One region of the Actinoallomurus vinaceus genome, then DNA from elsewhere that is predicted to be linked to it. Evidence: predicted binding sites of a transcription regulator. Region 1 holds the regulator's gene; each other region holds the start of a gene.
The links. The regulator LexA, encoded in region 1, represses DNA repair genes until DNA is damaged. The targets are predictions, from matches to a motif close to TCGAACANNTGTTCGA.
Positions count from the first base shown of each region.

Region 2: recA (recombinase RecA) is a predicted target of LexA. The motif match lies at 1,596-1,611, and genes of this name have one in related genera.
Region 3: uvrA (excinuclease ABC subunit UvrA) is a predicted target of LexA. The motif match lies at 2,517-2,532, and genes of this name have one in related genera.
Region 4: ABEA24_RS07560 (intein-containing Rv2578c family radical SAM protein) is a predicted target of LexA. The motif match lies at 2,210-2,225, and genes of this name have one in related genera.

Region 1 is NZ_BAABHK010000006.1:27,303-31,461, forward strand. It holds gene leuS (leucine--tRNA ligase) at 1-1,238, shown strand, start outside; gene lexA (transcriptional repressor LexA) at 1,286-1,990, opposite strand; gene nrdR (transcriptional regulator NrdR) at 2,617-3,081, shown strand; gene ABEA24_RS21760 (vitamin B12-dependent ribonucleotide reductase) at 3,154-4,159, shown strand, end outside.
Region 2 is NZ_BAABHK010000004.1:212,667-216,825, forward strand. It holds gene recX (recombination regulator RecX) at 1-59, opposite strand, end outside; gene recA (recombinase RecA) at 356-1,474, opposite strand; gene ABEA24_RS16155 (ATP-grasp domain-containing protein) at 1,680-2,540, shown strand; gene ABEA24_RS16160 (hypothetical protein) at 2,608-3,027, shown strand; gene ABEA24_RS16165 (DUF3046 domain-containing protein) at 3,134-3,328, opposite strand; gene ABEA24_RS16170 (ATP-dependent helicase) at 3,397-4,159, shown strand, end outside.
Region 3 is NZ_BAABHK010000012.1:21,984-26,142, reverse strand. It holds gene uvrA (excinuclease ABC subunit UvrA) at 1-2,401, opposite strand, end outside; gene ABEA24_RS34650 (hypothetical protein) at 2,582-2,821, opposite strand; gene ABEA24_RS34645 (MBL fold metallo-hydrolase) at 2,852-3,505, shown strand; gene ABEA24_RS34640 (MarR family winged helix-turn-helix transcriptional regulator) at 3,718-4,159, shown strand, end outside.
Region 4 is NZ_BAABHK010000002.1:299,563-303,721, reverse strand. It holds gene ABEA24_RS07565 (FadR/GntR family transcriptional regulator) at 1-65, opposite strand, end outside; gene ABEA24_RS07560 (intein-containing Rv2578c family radical SAM protein) at 166-2,199, opposite strand; gene ABEA24_RS07555 (sigma-70 family RNA polymerase sigma factor) at 2,377-2,871, shown strand; gene ABEA24_RS07550 (hypothetical protein) at 2,868-3,584, shown strand; gene ABEA24_RS07545 (hypothetical protein) at 3,648-4,159, opposite strand, start outside.

The DNA.
Region 1 (4,159 bases):
AGAAGGGCCTGGGCAAGGCCTCCGTCAACTACCGGCTGCGCGACTGGCTGATCTCCCGGCAGCGGTTCTGGGGCACCCCGATCCCGATCATCCACTGCGAGTCGTGCGGCGAGGTCCCGGTCCCGGACGAGCAGCTGCCCGTGCGCCTGCCGGACGACCTGCGCGGCGCCGACCTGGCGCCGAAGGGCGTGTCGCCGCTGGCGGCCGCCGAGAACTGGGTGAACGTCACCTGCCCCAAGTGCGGCGGCGCGGCCAAGCGCGACACCGACACGATGGACACCTTCGTCGACTCGTCCTGGTACTTCCTGCGGTACTGCTCCCCCGGGTACGAGGACGGCCCGTTCGACGTCGAGCAGGTCCGCCGGTGGATGCCGGCCGACCAGTACACCGGAGGCGTCGAGCACGCCATCCTGCACCTGCTGTACGCGCGGTTCTTCACCAAGGTGCTGTACGACATGGGGATGGTCGACTTCACCGAGCCGTTCAAGCGGCTGGTCAACCAGGGCCAGGTCATCCTGAACAGCAAGGCGATGTCGAAGTCGACCGGCAACCTGGTCGACCTGGGCGAGCAGATCGCCGAGTACGGCGTCGACGCCGTACGCCTGACGATGCTCTTCTCGGGGCCGCCGGAGGACGACATCGACTGGGCCGACGTGTCCCCGTCCGGTTCGGTGAAGTTCCTGGCCCGGGTCTTCCGCGTGGCCGCCGACGTGACGTCCGCGCCGGGGGCCGACCCCGCCACGGGCGACGTCGAGCTGCGCAAGGCGACGCACCGGACGATCGACGAGGTCACCCGGCTGGTCGAGGCGCACCGCTACAACGTGGCGATCGCGCGGATGATGGAGCTGACGTCCGCCGCGCGCAAGGCCATCGACACGGGCGCCGGGGCCGGTGACCCGGCGGTGCGGGAGGCGGCCGAGACCCTGGCGGTCATGCTGTCGCTGGTCACGCCGTACACCGCCGATGAGATGTGGGAGCGGCTGGGCCGTACGGCTCCGGTGGCCAAGGCGGGCTGGCCGACGGCCGAGCCGGCGCTGCTGGTCCAGGAGTCGGTCACCTGTGTCGTACAGGTCGCGGGCAAGGTCCGCGACCGTCTGGAGGTGTCTCCGGACATCGCCGAGGGCGACCTGGAGCGGCTGGCCCTGGACTCGGAGAAGATCCGGGCGGCACTGGGCGACCGGGGCGTCCGCAAGGTCATCGTGCGCGCTCCGAAGATCGTGAACATCGTGCCCGCCTGACGGGCGGATCCACCCGGGTCGGTGCGACGTCGCCGACCCGGGTGGGATCACATCTTGCGCAGGACCGCCACCACGCGGCCGAGGATCGTGGCGTCGTCGCCGGGGATGGGGTCGTACGCCGGGTTGTGCGGCATCAGCCAGACCTTGTCGTCGCGCCGCTTGAGCGTCTTGACGGTGGCCTCGCCGTCGATCATCGCGGCCACGATGTCGCCGTTCTCCGCGACGGGCTGCTGACGCACGACGACCCAGTCGCCGTCGGCGATGGCGGCCTCGATCATCGAGTCACCGGTGACGTTCAGCAGGAAGTGCGTGCCCTCGCCGACGAGCTGTCTCGGCAGCGCGAAGACGTCCTCGACGGCCTCCTCGGCGAGGATCGGGCCACCGGCGGCGATGCGGCCGACGAGCGGGACGTACGCGGGGGCGGGGCGCGCCGGGGCCTCCTGGCCGTTGGTGATCTCGTACGCCTCGTGGTCGGACTCGGTGGCGACCGCCGAGGATCCGGGCATGCGGACGACCACCGCGCGCGGCCGGTTCGGGTCGCGCAGCAGGAAGCCCTTGCGCTGCAGTGTCCGGAGCTGGTGGGAGACGCTCGAGGTGCTGGTCAGCCCGACGGCCTCGCCGATCTCGCGCATCGACGGCGGGTAGCCGCGCCGCTGGACCGAGTCCCTGATCACCTCCAGCACCTTGCGTTGGCGGACGGTCAGTCCGCTCTCGTCGCCTGGGCCGTCCGGCATTTCCCGAACCTTGCTCATGGTGTCTCCGATGGATGTCTTCTGCGGTGACGTGCGGCCGCCGGTATTTCACTCCCGTAGAGCGACGTTATCGCTTCTCCGGGAAATGATCAAACAGGTGTTCGAAAAATGTGGAATTTTACGGTCCGGGCTATGTCGTCTTTAGTTCGTACATGCGTTCGATAATAATTCCTTGCCGCGCGTTGGTGAAGGGCGGGTGTGATCGCCGGGCGCCGTCCTATGGCCGGCGCTCGGAAGGGGGTGGCCGCCGTCGTGCTCCCGGGCGGGGCATGGCAGGCTTGGGGTTCGGGGATGCGCCCGCGCGAGAACGCCGGCGCAATGTGATCCACTTCACCGTTTCGGCTGTCGGCGGCGTCGCCGCAGGTCAATGAGGTGAGGCGTGCCCTGGCGGCGGATCGCCGCGCCGGGCGGAGGGCGCGACACGCCGGTAGAGGCGGTGGATCCCCTCGTGGGCGGCCTCTTCGCGCCGGGTGCCTCAAGCGGGTTGCGATGCCCTCGGTCGGGCTCTACGGTTGGACCACAACATCTAGTAGTTACATGGATGTAGTTCACCATAGGTTGTGGTTACAAGGTGAGGTTCGCGTGGTGAGCGCGTGACCCGCTGTCAGGGGGAGGAGTCCGGAGGCATGCACTGCCCGTTCTGCCGACACACCGACAGCAGAGTCATCGACAGCCGCGTCACCGACGACGGAGCCGCCATCCGGCGCCGTCGTTCGTGCCCGGAGTGCGGTCGTCGCTTCACCACCCAGGAGACGGTGCTCATGATGGTCGCCAAGCGCAGCGGCGTCACCGAGCCGTTCTCCCGGGACAAGATCATCGCCGGAGTGCGCCGGGCGTGTCAGGGCCGTCCCGTCAACGAGGACGCCCTCGCCATGCTCGGCCAGCGGGTCGAGGAGGCGATCCGGGCGACGGGGAACGCCGAGATCCCCTCGCACCAGATCGGGCTGGCGATCCTCGGTCCGCTCCGCGAACTCGACGAGGTCGCGTACCTGCGATTCGCCTCCGTCTACCGGGGGTTCGAGACGCTCGACGACTTCGCCAAGGAAATCGAATCGCTGCGCGTGGCGAACGGCGGCGACGCCCGGTCGTAGGGCGGCGCCCGCGCCGCGGGCTGTACGGGTAATCCTGGAGGTGGGCCTGGTGTGCCCGAGAAGGGGGATGTCATGACAGAGACGGTGAGCGGCTCAGCCCGACGGGGTAAGGCGAGCCGCAAGGGCGTGAAGATGGAGCGCATCTTCACGCGGCCGGGCGTCCACCCGTATGACGACGTCAAGTGGGAGCGGCGTGACGTCGTCATGACCAACTGGCGCGACGGGTCGGTGAACTTCGAGCAGAAGGGCGTCGAGTTCCCCACGTCCTGGTCGGTCAACGCGGTCAACATCGTCACGTCGAAGTACTTCCGCGGCGCCGTGGGCACCCCGCAGCGCGAGTGGAGCCTCAAGCAGCTGGTCGACCGGGTCGTCGGGGTCTACACCGAGACCGGCATCAAGAACGGCTACTTCGCCTCCGACGAGGACGCCGAGATCTTCGACCACGAGCTGAAGCACGCCCTGGTCAACCAGGTGTTCAGCTTCAACTCGCCGGTCTGGTTCAACGTCGGCACGGCCTCCCCGCAGCAGGTCAGCGCCTGCTTCATCCTGTCCGTGGACGACACGATGGAGTCGATCCTGGACTGGTACAAGGAAGAGGGTGTGATCTTCAAGGGCGGCTCCGGGTCGGGTGTGAACCTCTCCCGCATCCGCTCCAGCAAGGAGCTGCTGTCCTCCGGCGGCACCGCGAGCGGCCCGGTGTCGTTCATGCGCGGCGCCGACGCCTCCGCGGGCACCATCAAGTCCGGTGGCGCGACCCGCCGCGCGGCGAAGATGGTCGTTCTGGACGTGGACCACCCCGACGTCGAGGAGTTCATCGAGACCAAGGCGCGCGAAGAGGACAAGATCCGCGCCCTGCGCGACGCCGGCTTCGACATGGACCTCGGCGGCAAGGACATCGTCAGCGTCCAGTACCAGAATGCCAACAACTCCGTCCGTGTCTCCGACGAGTTCATGCGCGCGGTCGAGTCGGGCGACTCTTTCGGCCTGCGCGCCCGCCGTACGGGCGAGGCCATCGAGCAGATCGACGCCAAGGGCCTGTTCCGCAAGCTCGCCCAGGCGGCCTGGGCGTGCGCGGACC
Region 2 (4,159 bases), on a different contig from region 1:
GGAGCGGGACGCCGCCACCCCTCGGGAGTGTCCGTGGAACGCTCGTCAGGAGCACTCATGAGACGCCCTCCGGGGAGCGCTGACGCGCCGCTTCTCGAGGGCGCTCCAACGCCCCTCGGGAGCACGCACGGGCCACCCTCCCGGGGCGCTCACGTGACGCCCTCCGGAGGCGCTCACCGCCCCTCGGCGGCCGTTCATACGACGTCCCTTCGGGCACTCACATGCCGTCCTCCGGTGACGATGACGCTCCGCCACTCGGGGACGCTCATCCCACGTCCCCCGGGGCACTCACGTGCCGCCCTTCGGGAGCGTTCATGGGTCAGCCTCTCGGGGCCTCGCAAAGGGCGACCCGGGATCACACGTCTCCCGGCTTCGGGGTCTTCGCCGCCCGCTTGGCCGGCGCGGCCTTGGCCGCAGCGGCCGGCGCGGCCGCCGCCGGGGCCGCGGGAGCACCCGCCGGCTCGGCCTCGGCGTCGAGCCGCGGACCCACGCCGAGCTTCTCCTTGATCTTCTTCTCGATCTCGTCGGCCATGTCCGGGTTCTCCTTGAGGAACCGCCGGGCGTTCTCCTTGCCCTGGCCGAGCTGGTCGTTCTCGTAGGTGTACCAGGCGCCGGACTTGCGCACGAAGCCGTGCTCGACGCCCATGTCGATCAGGCCGCCCTCGCGGCTGATGCCGACGCCGTAGAGGATGTCGAAGTCGGCCACCTTGAACGGCGGGGCCATCTTGTTCTTGACGACCTTGACGCGCGTGCGGTTGCCGACCGCGTCCGTGCCGTCCTTCATCGTCTCGATCCGCCGCACGTCCAGCCGGACCGACGCGTAGAACTTCAGCGCCTTACCACCGGTGGTCGTCTCGGGCGAGCCGAACATGACGCCGACCTTTTCCCGCAGCTGGTTGATGAAGATCGCCGTGGTCTTGGTCTGGTTGATGGCACCGGTGAGCTTGCGGAGGGCCTGGGACATGAGGCGGGCCTGGAGGCCGACGTGGCTGTCGCCCATCTCGCCCTCGATCTCCGCGCGGGGCACGAGGGCCGCGACGGAGTCGATGACGACGACGTCGATCGCGCCGGAGCGGATCAGCATGTCGGTGATCTCGAGGGCCTGCTCACCCGTGTCGGGCTGGGAGACGAGGAGGGCGTCGATGTCGACGCCGATCTTCTTCGCGTACTCGGGGTCGAGCGCGTGCTCGGCGTCCACGAACGCCGCGATGCCGCCCGCCTTCTGCGCGCTGGCCACGGCGTGCAGGGCGAGGGACGTCTTACCGGAGGACTCCGGTCCGTAGATCTCGACCACACGGCCGCGCGGAAGACCGCCGATGCCCAGGGCGACGTCGAGGGCGATGGAACCGGTCGGGATCACCTCGACCGGGGGGCGTCCCTCCTGGCCCAGCCGCATGACGGAACCCTTGCCGAACTGCCGCTCGATCTGCGCGAGCGCCGCCTCGAGGGCCTTCTCGCGATCGTTTGCTGCCATGTGAGGTGTCCCTGTCGGGTCGATGCCTGCTGTTGTCGGGAGCGACGTTACGGGGACCCGCCGACATTTTTCGAGGGCCCGGCCACCACTGTGGACAATGTCGTCGCTTCCTTCACTCTAGCCGAACACACGTTCGATCATGAACGGACGCGCCGATTCCCCGGGGAAAGACGGGGGCTCTTGCCCTACGCTGAGGGTCAGGATCATGCCGGTGACCATCCTCATGTGCGCCGACCCGCTGAATCCCCGGCGGGTCGATGAGCACTTCGCCCGGGAGGCCGAGGCCGTACGCGCGCTCGGCGGATCCGTCGCGCTCATCGACCACGACGCGCTGCAGCGCGGTGACGCGGCCACGGCCGTACGCCAGGTGCCCGACGGGCTGGGGACGACGTGGTACCGCGGCTGGATGACCACCTCGGCGCAGTACGCCGCCCTCGCGGCCGCCCTGGCCGCCCGGAACGTCGTGCTGGCGGTCCCGCCGGACGGCTATGAGAAGGCGCACGAACTGCCCGGCTGGTACGACACTTTCGCGGGCGTCACCCCGGCGAGCGTATGGCTGCCCCTGTCCCCCGGTGCGACGCCGGCGGCGGACAAGCTCGCCGAGCTCGTACGCCCGCTGGGCTCCGGGCCGGCGGTCGTGAAGGACTACGTGAAGTCGCGCAAGCACGAGTGGGACGAGGCCTGTTTCATCCCCGAGCTCGCCGACGTGGAGCGGCTGCACGCGGTGGTGGCGCGCTTCATCGAGAGGCAGGGCGACTTCCTCGCCGGCGGCATCGTCATCCGCGAGTACGAGCGGCTCGAGGACGGCGAGGCGCGCGTGTGGTGGGTCGACGGCGAGCCGGTGCTGATGGGGCCGCACCCGGACACGCCGGACCGGCACCCCCGTCCGCAGGCGGACCCGATCGCCCCGTGCGTACGGGCGCTGGGCTGCCGGTTCATCACCACGGACCTGGCCCGGCGAGCGGACGGGGTCTGGCGGGTGGTCGAGGTCGGCGACGGACAGGTCAGCGATCTGCCGTCGGTCGCCGAGCCGGCGGATCTGTACCTGAGCTTCCCGATCAGGTAGTGCCCCGCCGGGGATCCCGGCCCTACACTTGCCGGGCATTTGATCCCTTCTGCGGAGGCTCGCGGCAATGCGCCCGAATGTCCCCCGGCGGCTCGCGCGCTCCGGCGCCGTGTACCTCACCGTCGTGAGCGTGCTGTCGCTCTCGCTCGTCGCCTGTTCCTCGCGTCCGACGAACGCCTACTGCGTTGACACGTGGGCGCCGGCCGGCTCCTCGTACCGCGTCGTCTCCGACCGGTACTGCGACAACGGCGGCACGGGCGGCCGTTACCGCTGGTACTACCGGGGGCGGTACCGCAGCGGGTACGTCTCCCGGGGCATCTGGACCCGTCCGCGAGGGAAGATCGTCTCGCGGGGCGGCCGGGTGCTCCAGCGCGGCTCCCGGAAAGTCACGACGCGCACGAAGAGCACGACACATCACTCGACCAGCGGGTCGAACCACGGGTCGACGAGTCGCAGCCGGAGCCGTACCCGCACCCGGCGGCGATGAGGAGCAGAGGAGCGCGCCCACGAGCTGAGCGACGAGGGTGATGACTTCAGGCCCTACCCCATCCGCCCAGAGCCGCTGACGTCCTTCCGCGACGCGCGCCGAAGGCTCAGCGGAGACGCTGTGCGACGTCGAAGGTGGCGCAGACGGCCCGCCACACGTCCTTGGCGGCGACGCCGTCGGCGAGGGCCTGCTCGACCGTGCGACCGTCCAGCTCGGCCATGACGTAGTCCTTGGCCACGCTCTCGGCGTAGCCCTCGCCGAACTGCTGGTTCATCCGATCCCAGAACACCGTGAGTCGCACGGTCCCCACGCTACCCGCGACTGTCGCCGAGGGACGATTCCGTCGGTGGGGCGATGCACACTGGCAGGATGACGCCGATCGACCGTTTCTCGGCCGCCACCCGCGCCTGGTTCGCCGGGGCGTTCGCCGCGCCGACGGCGGCCCAGGCGGGCGCGTGGGAGGCGATCTCCCGGGGCGACAACACGCTGGTGGTGGCGCCGACCGGGTCGGGCAAGACCCTGGCCGCGTTCCTGTGGTCGCTCGACCGGCTGGCCTCGACGCCGCCGCCGGAGGATCCGAAGCGGCGCTGCCGGGTGCTGTACGTCTCCCCGCTCAAGGCCCTCGCGGTCGACATCGAGCGCAACCTCCGCGCCCCGCTCACCGGGCTGCGCCAGACGGCACGGCGGCTGGGGCTGGCCGAGCCCGACATCGGGGTGGCCGTCCGTTCCGGTGACACGCCCGCCGACGAGCGCCGCCGGTTCGCGGCCAAGCCGTCCGACATCCTCATCACGACGCCGGAGTCGCTGTTCCTGATCCTGACGTCGCAGGCGCGGGAGGCGTTGCGCGGGGTCGAGACGGTGATCGTCGACGAGGTGCACGCGGTGGCGGCGACCAAGCGCGGCGCGCATCTGGCGCTGTCGCTGGAGCGCCTGGACGCGCTGCTGGAGCGCCCCGCCCAGCGGATCGGGCTGTCGGCGACGGTGCGGCCGGTGTCGGAGGTCGCGACGTTCCTCGGCGGGGTGCGGCCCGCGACGGTGGTGCAGCCGCCGCACGAGAAGGAGGTGGAGCTGCGGATCTCGGTGCCGGTGGAGGACATGACCGAGCTCCCTCCGGATCCGCGCGCCGAGGACG
Region 3 (4,159 bases), on a different contig from region 1:
GGCCCTCCTCGATCGGCATGTCGAGGACCTCGGAGATCGTCTTGCCCTTGTAGTGCACGTCGAGGGTCTCCCGGTTGTACCGGGCGCCGTGGCAGACCTCGCAGGGCACGTAGACGTCGGGCAGGAACTGCATCTCGATCTTGATGGTGCCGTCGCCCGAGCACGCCTCGCAGCGCCCGCCCTTGACGTTGAACGAGAACCGGCCGGGCTGGTAGCCGCGGACCTTCGCCTCGGCGGTGGCCGCGAACAGCTTGCGGACGTGGTCGAACACGCCCGTGTAGGTGGCCGGGTTGGACCGCGGGGTGCGGCCGATCGGCGACTGGTCGACGTGGACGACCTTGTCGAGCTGGTCGACCCCGTTGATCCGCTTGTGCCGGCCGGGCACCGTGCGGGCGCCGTGGAGCTGCTTGGCCAGCGAGGTGTAGAGGATGTCGTTGACCAGCGTCGACTTGCCCGACCCCGACACGCCGGTGACGGCGGTGAAGACGCCGAGCGGGAACGCGACGTCGATGTCGCGCAGGTTGTGCTCGCGGGCGCCCTTGACGACCAGCTCGCGCCCGCGCTGGCGCTTGCGGCGGGCCGCCGGGACGGCGATCTCCTTGCGGCCGGAGATGTACGCCCCGGTCATCGAGCTCTCGTCGGCCAGGAGCTCCTCGACCGGGCCGCTGACGACGATCTGGCCGCCGTGCTCGCCCGCTCCCGGGCCGATGTCCACGACCCAGTCGGCGGCCCGGATGGTGTCCTCGTCGTGCTCGACGACGATGAGGGTGTTGCCGATGTCGCGCAGCCGGATCAGCGTCTCGAGCAGGCGGTGGTTGTCGCGCTGGTGCAGCCCGATGGACGGCTCGTCCAGGACGTACAGCACGCCGACCAGCCCGGAGCCGATCTGAGTGGCCAGGCGGATGCGCTGCGCCTCACCGCCGGCCAGGGTCGCCGACGCCCGGTCCAGGCTGAGGTAGTCGAGGCCGACGTCGAGCAGGAAGCCGAGCCGGGCGTTGATCTCCTTGAGCACCGCCTCGGCGATGTGCTTCTCCCGCTCGCTCAGCTCCATGTTGAGCAGGAACTTCGCGCACTCCCCGATCGGCATGGCGGCCACGTCGGCGATCGACCGGTCGTTGACCGTGACGGCGAGGACGACGGGCTTGAGCCGTTTGCCCTCGCACGACGGGCACGGGATCTCCCGCATGTAGCCCTCGAACCGCTCCCGGCTGGAGTCGCTCTCCGCCTCGGAGTGGCGCCGCTGGACGTACGGGATCACGCCCTCGTAGGTCGTGTAGTAGGAGCGCAGCCGGCCGTACCGGTTGCGGTAGCTGACGTGCACCTGCGTGTCGTGGCCCTGCAGGACCGCCTTGCGGGCCTTGGCCGGGAGCCGCTCCCAGGGCGTGTCGAGGCCGAAACCCAGCGCGTCGCCGAGCGCACCGAGGAGCCGCAGGAAGTAGTCGCTGATGTGGCCGTTCGACCACGGAGAGATCGCCCCCTCCTCGAGGGTCTTCTCCGGGTCGGGTACGAGCAGCTCCGGGTCGACCTCCATGCGAGTGCCCAGGCCGGTGCAGTCGGGACAGGCGCCGTACGGGGAGTTGAACGAGAAGGAGCGCGGCTCGAGCTCGTCGAAGGACAGGTCGTCGTACGGGCAGTAGAGGTGCTCGGAGAACATCCGCTCGCGCTGCTCGTCGTCCTCGGGCAGGTCGACGAAGTCGAGGATGACCGTGCCGCCGGTGAGGCCGAGCGCCGTCTCGATCGAGTCGGCGAGCCGACGGCGCGAGCCCTCCTTGACGCTCAGCCGGTCGACGACGACCTCGATGTCGTGCTTCTCGTACTTCTTGAGCTTGGGCGCCTCGTCGAGGCGTACGAGGTTGCCGTCGACGCGGGCGCGGGAGAAGCCCTTGGTCTGCATGTCGCGGAACAGCTCGGCGTATTCGCCCTTGCGGCCGCGGATGACGGGGGCGAGCACCTGGAACCGGGTGCCCTCCTCGAACTCCATCACCCGGTCGACGATCTGCTGGGGCGTCTGCTTGGAGATCGTGCGGCCGCAGATCGGGCAGTGCGGGTGCCCGATGCGGGCCCACAGCAGACGGAGGTAGTCGTAGACCTCGGTGATGGTGCCGACGGTCGAGCGGGGGTTCTTGGACGTCGACTTCTGGTCGATCGAGACCGCCGGGGACAGCCCCTCGATGAAGTCGACGTCGGGCTTGTCCATCTGGCCGAGGAACTGACGGGCGTACGCCGACAGGGACTCGACGTAGCGGCGCTGGCCTTCCGCGAAGATCGTGTCGAACGCCAGGCTGGACTTCCCGGAGCCGGACATGCCGGTGAACACGATCAGCGCGTCGCGCGGAAGATCGAGTGAGACGTCTTTGAGGTTGTGTTCACGCGCTCCGCGCACGATGAGACGGTCAGCCACGGCGTATCCGCTATCCCCTAGGGCCTGGTTGAGAGACAGTCAGCTTCAGGCTAACGAGGAGACAGGCCGGTTTCTTCCGGACGCCGCACACGGCGGGCCCCTCGTCGCATCGAAACCGTACACGTGTTCGAAGAGAGATCGCCACCGAAACGCACGAGGCTCAGGAGACGGACGGGTAGATCATTCGGGCCGGTCGTCGAGGGCATGGTCGAGGTAGCGCTCGGCCGACCGGTGTACGGTGCCGGCCCCGTCGGCGGAGACGATCCGGCCCCACCAGCCGCCGTACACCCGCTCGAACGGGAACGGCTCCATCCGGCGCAGCGCGCGGCGGATGATGCGGGCCCGGGCACCGCCACGGGCATCCGACGGACCGAGCGCCGAGCGTCTCGGGGGTGAAAGGATGAGCGGGTCAGCGGCCATGTCCCCGATGACAGACTGGAAGGAGAGCGCGTGTCCTACACAGGCGATGTCGAGGTCGGCGGTCCCCCCGACATGCGCGAGCTGCCTGGCCTGACGATCACCAAACTGGCCGTCGGGCCGTTCGACAACAACGCCTACCTGCTGCGTTGTACCGCCACGGGCGAGCAGGTCCTGATCGACGCCGCCGCCGAGCCGGAGCGGCTGCTCGAGCTCCTCGGCGACGCCCCCCTCTCCCGTGTCGTCACGACGCATCGCCACCAGGACCACTGGGGCGCGCTCGGCGCCGTCGTCGACGCGACGCATCCGTCGGTCGTGGCCCACCCCGACGACGCCGAGGCCCTGCCGCTGCCGGTCACCGAGCCGGTTCGGCACGGCGGCACCGTCCGCGTCGGGCAGAACACCCTGTCCGTGATCCACCTGCGCGGCCACACCCCCGGGTCGATCGCGTTGCTGTACGGCGACGGCGACACGCCGCACCTGTTCACCGGCGACAGCCTGTTCCCGGGCGGACCGGGCAACACCTGGGGCGACGCGACGCTGTTCGGCCGGCTGATGGACGACCTCGAAGAGCGGGTCTTCGGCACCCTGCCGGACGAGACGTGGATCTATCCGGGCCACGGCAAGGACACCACGCTCGGCCGCGAACGCCCGCACCTCAAGGAGTGGCGCGCCCGAGGCTGGTGATCGCGTGTCCGGCCCTCCGGTCCTGGGCCCGGGGCTGGTGATCCCGGCCACAATGCGCCACGATCGGCACATACCGGACGTTGGTCGGTACACCGGTGAGATCCTTCAGGCCGCGGATCGGTACATCGGCGGCCGCGATGAGGGGATGATTGGTGGAGACGGGCGTGCGGAGCACGCCGGGGACGCTAGCCGGGTAAAGGGGCATGACGGGCGTGACCAGGCAGGTGGCCGAGACCGAGGGTCTGACGGACGTGGAGCTCGCGGCACGGCTGCGCATGACATTGGGCCGGCTGAGCCGTCGCCTCCGCCAGCACGGCCCGCAGACGCTGACATCCAGCCAGGCCTCGACCCTCGCCAGCGTGGAGACGCTCGGCCCGGTGCGCCTCGGTGACCTGGCCGCCGCCGAGGGCGTCAGCGCGCCGACGCAGAGCCGTCTGGTCGCGTCCCTGGAGGCCCAGGCCCTGCTGCGTCGCACTCCCGACGTCGACGACCGGCGGGCCACCCTCCTGGAGATCACCCCGGAGGGCCGCCGCCAGCTCGAACAGCTGCGCACCGAGCGGTCGGCGTTCCTCGTCGAGCGGCTCGGCACCCTGTCTCCCGCGCAACGCGCGGCGCTGGTCTCGGCGCTCGACGTCCTCGAGGACCTGGCCGAGA
Region 4 (4,159 bases), on a different contig from region 1:
ATCAGGTCAAGGATCTGTTCCGTGAGTGCGTCGGACAGGGTCGGTCGGGCCACTTCGCCGCTCATCGTCACCTCAGGGGCTAGTGATTAAGTCATCAAATCACTTGCCCTGAGAGGTGTCCAGAGTTGATCTCTCCATCAGATCACCGGAAAGGGCGCGGCGTATTTACAGCAGGGTGAGTTGTTCGGGCTCGGGAGGCTGCGTGGGGGAGGGGGGCGGGGTGGGCATGCGGCGGACGTTGCGGCGTCCGCCGATGTCGTACTTGTCGGCGAGGTCTTTGACGCGTTGGGCGATGCGGTGCTGGTAGTCCTTTGGTGCGTAGGCGCCGCGGCCGTACAGGCGGGCGTAGGGGGCGATGAGTTCGGGGTGGTGTTCGCGGAGCCAGGCGGTGAACCATTCGCGGGCGCCGGGGCGTAGGTGCAGGACGATCGCCGAGATGGAGGTGGCGCCGGTCTCGGCGATGCGGCGTACGGCCGCCTCCAGCTGCCGCGGGCTGTCGGTGAGGTAGGGGACGATCGGGCCCATGAGCACGCCGCATCCGATGCCGTGCTCGTTGAGCGTCGCGCAGACCTCGAGGCGTTTGAGCGGGCTGGGCGTGCCCGGCTCGAGCAGCCGCCACAGCTCCTTGTCGACGAAGCCGACGGAGACCGCCGCGCCGACGTCGGTGCGGTCGGCGGCCTCTTCCAGCAGCGGCAGGTCGCGCAGGATCAGCGAGCCCTTGGTCAGGATCGAGAAGGGGTTCGCGGCGTCCCGTAGCGCCTCGATGATGCCGGGCATCAGCTGGTAGCGGCCCTCTGCCCGCTGGTAGCAGTCGACGTTGGTGCCCATCGCGATGTGCCCGCCGGCCCATTTCGGCGCGGCGAGCTCCCGGCGCACCAGTTCCGGAGCGTTCACCTTCACGACGATCTGGCTATCGAAATCCCGCCCCGAGTCGAAGTCCAGGTATTCATGGGTGCGGCGGGCGAAACAGTTATGTGATACGACGCCGTTGGCGATGAAGTCGCCGGTCCCGGTGGTGATGTCGTACATCGGCAGGTCCAGGCCGGTGGCTTCGATGGATGTTACGCCTAGCCGGGCGCTGGTCTTGATTGCCAAACCTTCGATGTCCCGCTTCCGGGTGATCGCCGGATCCACTGTGTGGAAGAAGCGGAGGCGCTCAGCGATGCCGCCCAGCAGCCGGATCACGGTGATCGGTAGACCCACCGGCTTCTTCGGCTGCTCAATCCTGTAGTTGAACCCGAGATGCTCGAGGCCGCCTCTGATGTGCTCGATGATGTCTTGGTCGGTGTTCGATATTCGAAGAACGCCTCTCGAACAGCTTCCCTCGGCGTCAAATATCCCGGCAAGGAAACCTTTATGCCACTCTGTCGTTGCTTCGGCGGGCCATACGATGATCCGGCGGATGGCCGCGTTACCTGCCTTGCTCTGGTTGCGAATGGCGGGAATCTGCTGACGGCCGAGCTTGGCGTTCTGAAACGTGAACGCGATCGTCGGAACGCCGAGGCCGTCAAGGTAGGTGCGTGAGCGGTCCAAGGCCTCGTGGTCTATCAGAACAAGTCGAAAGCGATGAACATCGCCGCTGAGGTAGGAATACGAGGCGAGTTGGCCGTCTCCTCGGATCATTCCGCACAGGTAACCGGATCGATAATCTGCGTCTTTCTTGGGTGGCTCGGCGAAGGATCCAACTCCCATGAGCTTGTTTTTCAGGGTCAGGTGTGGCCGCCGGTCGGCACCGCATTCGGTTCCTGTGACGTACTTCCAGCCGCGATCGCTCAGGAATCTGTGATCGCCGCTCGCGACCAACTGTGTCCCGTCCTCCAGGTGGATCCTGTATGCGGGCTTGACGGTGCTCCAGTGCGCGAGGACCTTGGTGACGACATAGCGGCGGTAACTTCCGACCACCTCGGTGCCGTACACGGCGTCGCCGACTCGGATTTCGCGAAGTGGCTTCGTGCGTCCGTCCGCCATGAGGATCGGGGTGTCGCCGGACAGGCAGTAGACACATGCATGGCTGCAACCCCGGTAGGGGTTGATGGTCCACTGGAACGGCACGCGGGAGGCTGCGGGGACCTGGTTGATGATCGACTTGGCCCGGATCTCGTGGAAGGTGATCCCGCGGAATTCGGGCGTGTCGACCGTCACGGGGCTCCCGAACAGGCCCAGCTCCTCGCCGTCCAGTGACAACGCGTCCCATCGCATGCACCTACCTTAGAACATGCGTTCGATGATCGTCTGGGGTTGGACGCCCGTTTTCGCTGTGGCGGGGGCTCGAAGGTCCGGGGCGGACGCCGCTCGACATCGCGGTCACGACGCGCCGGTGGGAGATTCTCGGGTGCCGGAGGTAAGTGGATCGGGCGCTGAAAGCGTGTAGCGGATGTGAAGCAGCTGGAGTTCCAGGAGTTCTACAGAGCCAGCCGGGACGTGTGCCTGCGGGCGGTCCTGGCCAGTGTGGGCGACCGGCAGCTGGCCGAGGATCTGGTCGCCGAGGCGTTCACTCGGGCCTGGGTGTCGTGGCATCGCGTCAGCCGGCACCCCGCGCCACCCGCGTGGATCGTTCGGACGGCGCTCAACACCCGGGTCTCGTGGTGGCGCCGTCGTCGACGGGAGGTCGCGCTGGAGGGCGACCTTGAGGTCGCCGACACCTCGGCCGGTTCCGCCGGCCTGGACCCCGCGCTGCTCGCCGCGATTCGTCGGCTGCCGCAGCGGCAGCGGGAGGTGATCGCGTTCCGGGTCTTCCTCGACCTCGACACCCGGACCACCGCCGAGATCCTCGGCATCGCTCCGGGAACGGTCACCGCCCACCTGTCGCGGGCCGTCACGACGCTTCGCGACCATCTCGTCACCGTCGACGACCGGGAGGTCGGATCATGAGCAGTCAGGACACGGACACCTCAGCGGTGCTGGACGCGCTGAAGAATTCGTTCGAGCAGGTCGGTATGCATACTCCGGTCGAGCGGATCGTGGCGGCGGGGCGTGTACGGCACCGTCGGCGTCGCCTCGTCGGTGGGGCAGCGGGCGCCGCGGCGGTGGCCGGTCTCGCGATCGGCGTGCCGGCGCTCAGCCACCCGGCGACCGCCCCGCCCCAGGCGAGACTCACCACCGGTGCCGGCTCGGTGCACATCCGCACCGCCGCGTTCACCCTGGACGGCGATGGCCACGGCACCGTCCGCGTGACCTGGGACAAGGCGCGGTACTTCCAGGACCACGAGGGCCTCGAACGGGCGCTGCGCCAGGCGGGCTTCCCGGTGCTCATCAGGGAGGGCGTCTTCTGCAAGGGCCCGCAGGACGACGGACGCCTCGATCCCAGCGGTGGCGGGCCCGGCGTCCGTCGCGTCATGACGGGGGAGCGGCGGAGCGACGGCAGGGTCACGCTCGTCTTCAACCGCGCGGCGATGCCCGCCGGGACGCAGTTGTTCATCGGCTACCTGTCGCCTTCCCAACTGGCGGTCACGCACGGACGGCCGGGCTCCGTCGAGCGCCTGGTCCCGTTGGGTGTTCCGCTGACGTGCACGACCCAGGCACCGCCGCCGGGACACCGTGGGGACGAGTCCGGCGGGGATGGCCCGGCCAAGCCTCGCGGCTGACCGGTGCGCATGCCACCGTCCGCGCGGGGAAGGTAGAGGGGCGGCCGCGGCGACGGCCGTCCCTCACCCGCGGTCCGGCGAACTCGGCGTCGTCGGTGGTTCGATGGCCACGGAGGCGAACCGGTCGGCGGCCGGGTCCTCGCGGTAGAGGACCAGTCCGGCGTCGGGGACGTGGACGATGCAGGGGCGGGGGAGTGCGGTCAGGCCGAGTTCGGCGAGGAGCCACAGGACGTCATCGGCGGTCTCGGTGAGCAGGTCGATGCCGTCGAGGTCCGCGCGCACGGTGGGGGAACCACCCCAGTTCGGCGGGCGCTGGGCGTAGATCTGACCGACCCGCTCCGTGCCGTCGTCCTGTCTGCCGGTGCAGATCGACAACTGCCCACGGCCGATCCGTACGCTCCGGTGGTCCGTCCAGCCGCAGATGAAGGAAGCGTGCGGTGGCTCGCCGCCCAAGCGGTCCGCGACGTCCGCCAGCAGTGACCAGGCGCGGGCGGCGGGCGCGCCGAAGGGGAGGTCCGTGCCGTCGATGTCCGCGCCCCGGCCGGGCAGGAGCCGCACGACGAACGGCGGGACGC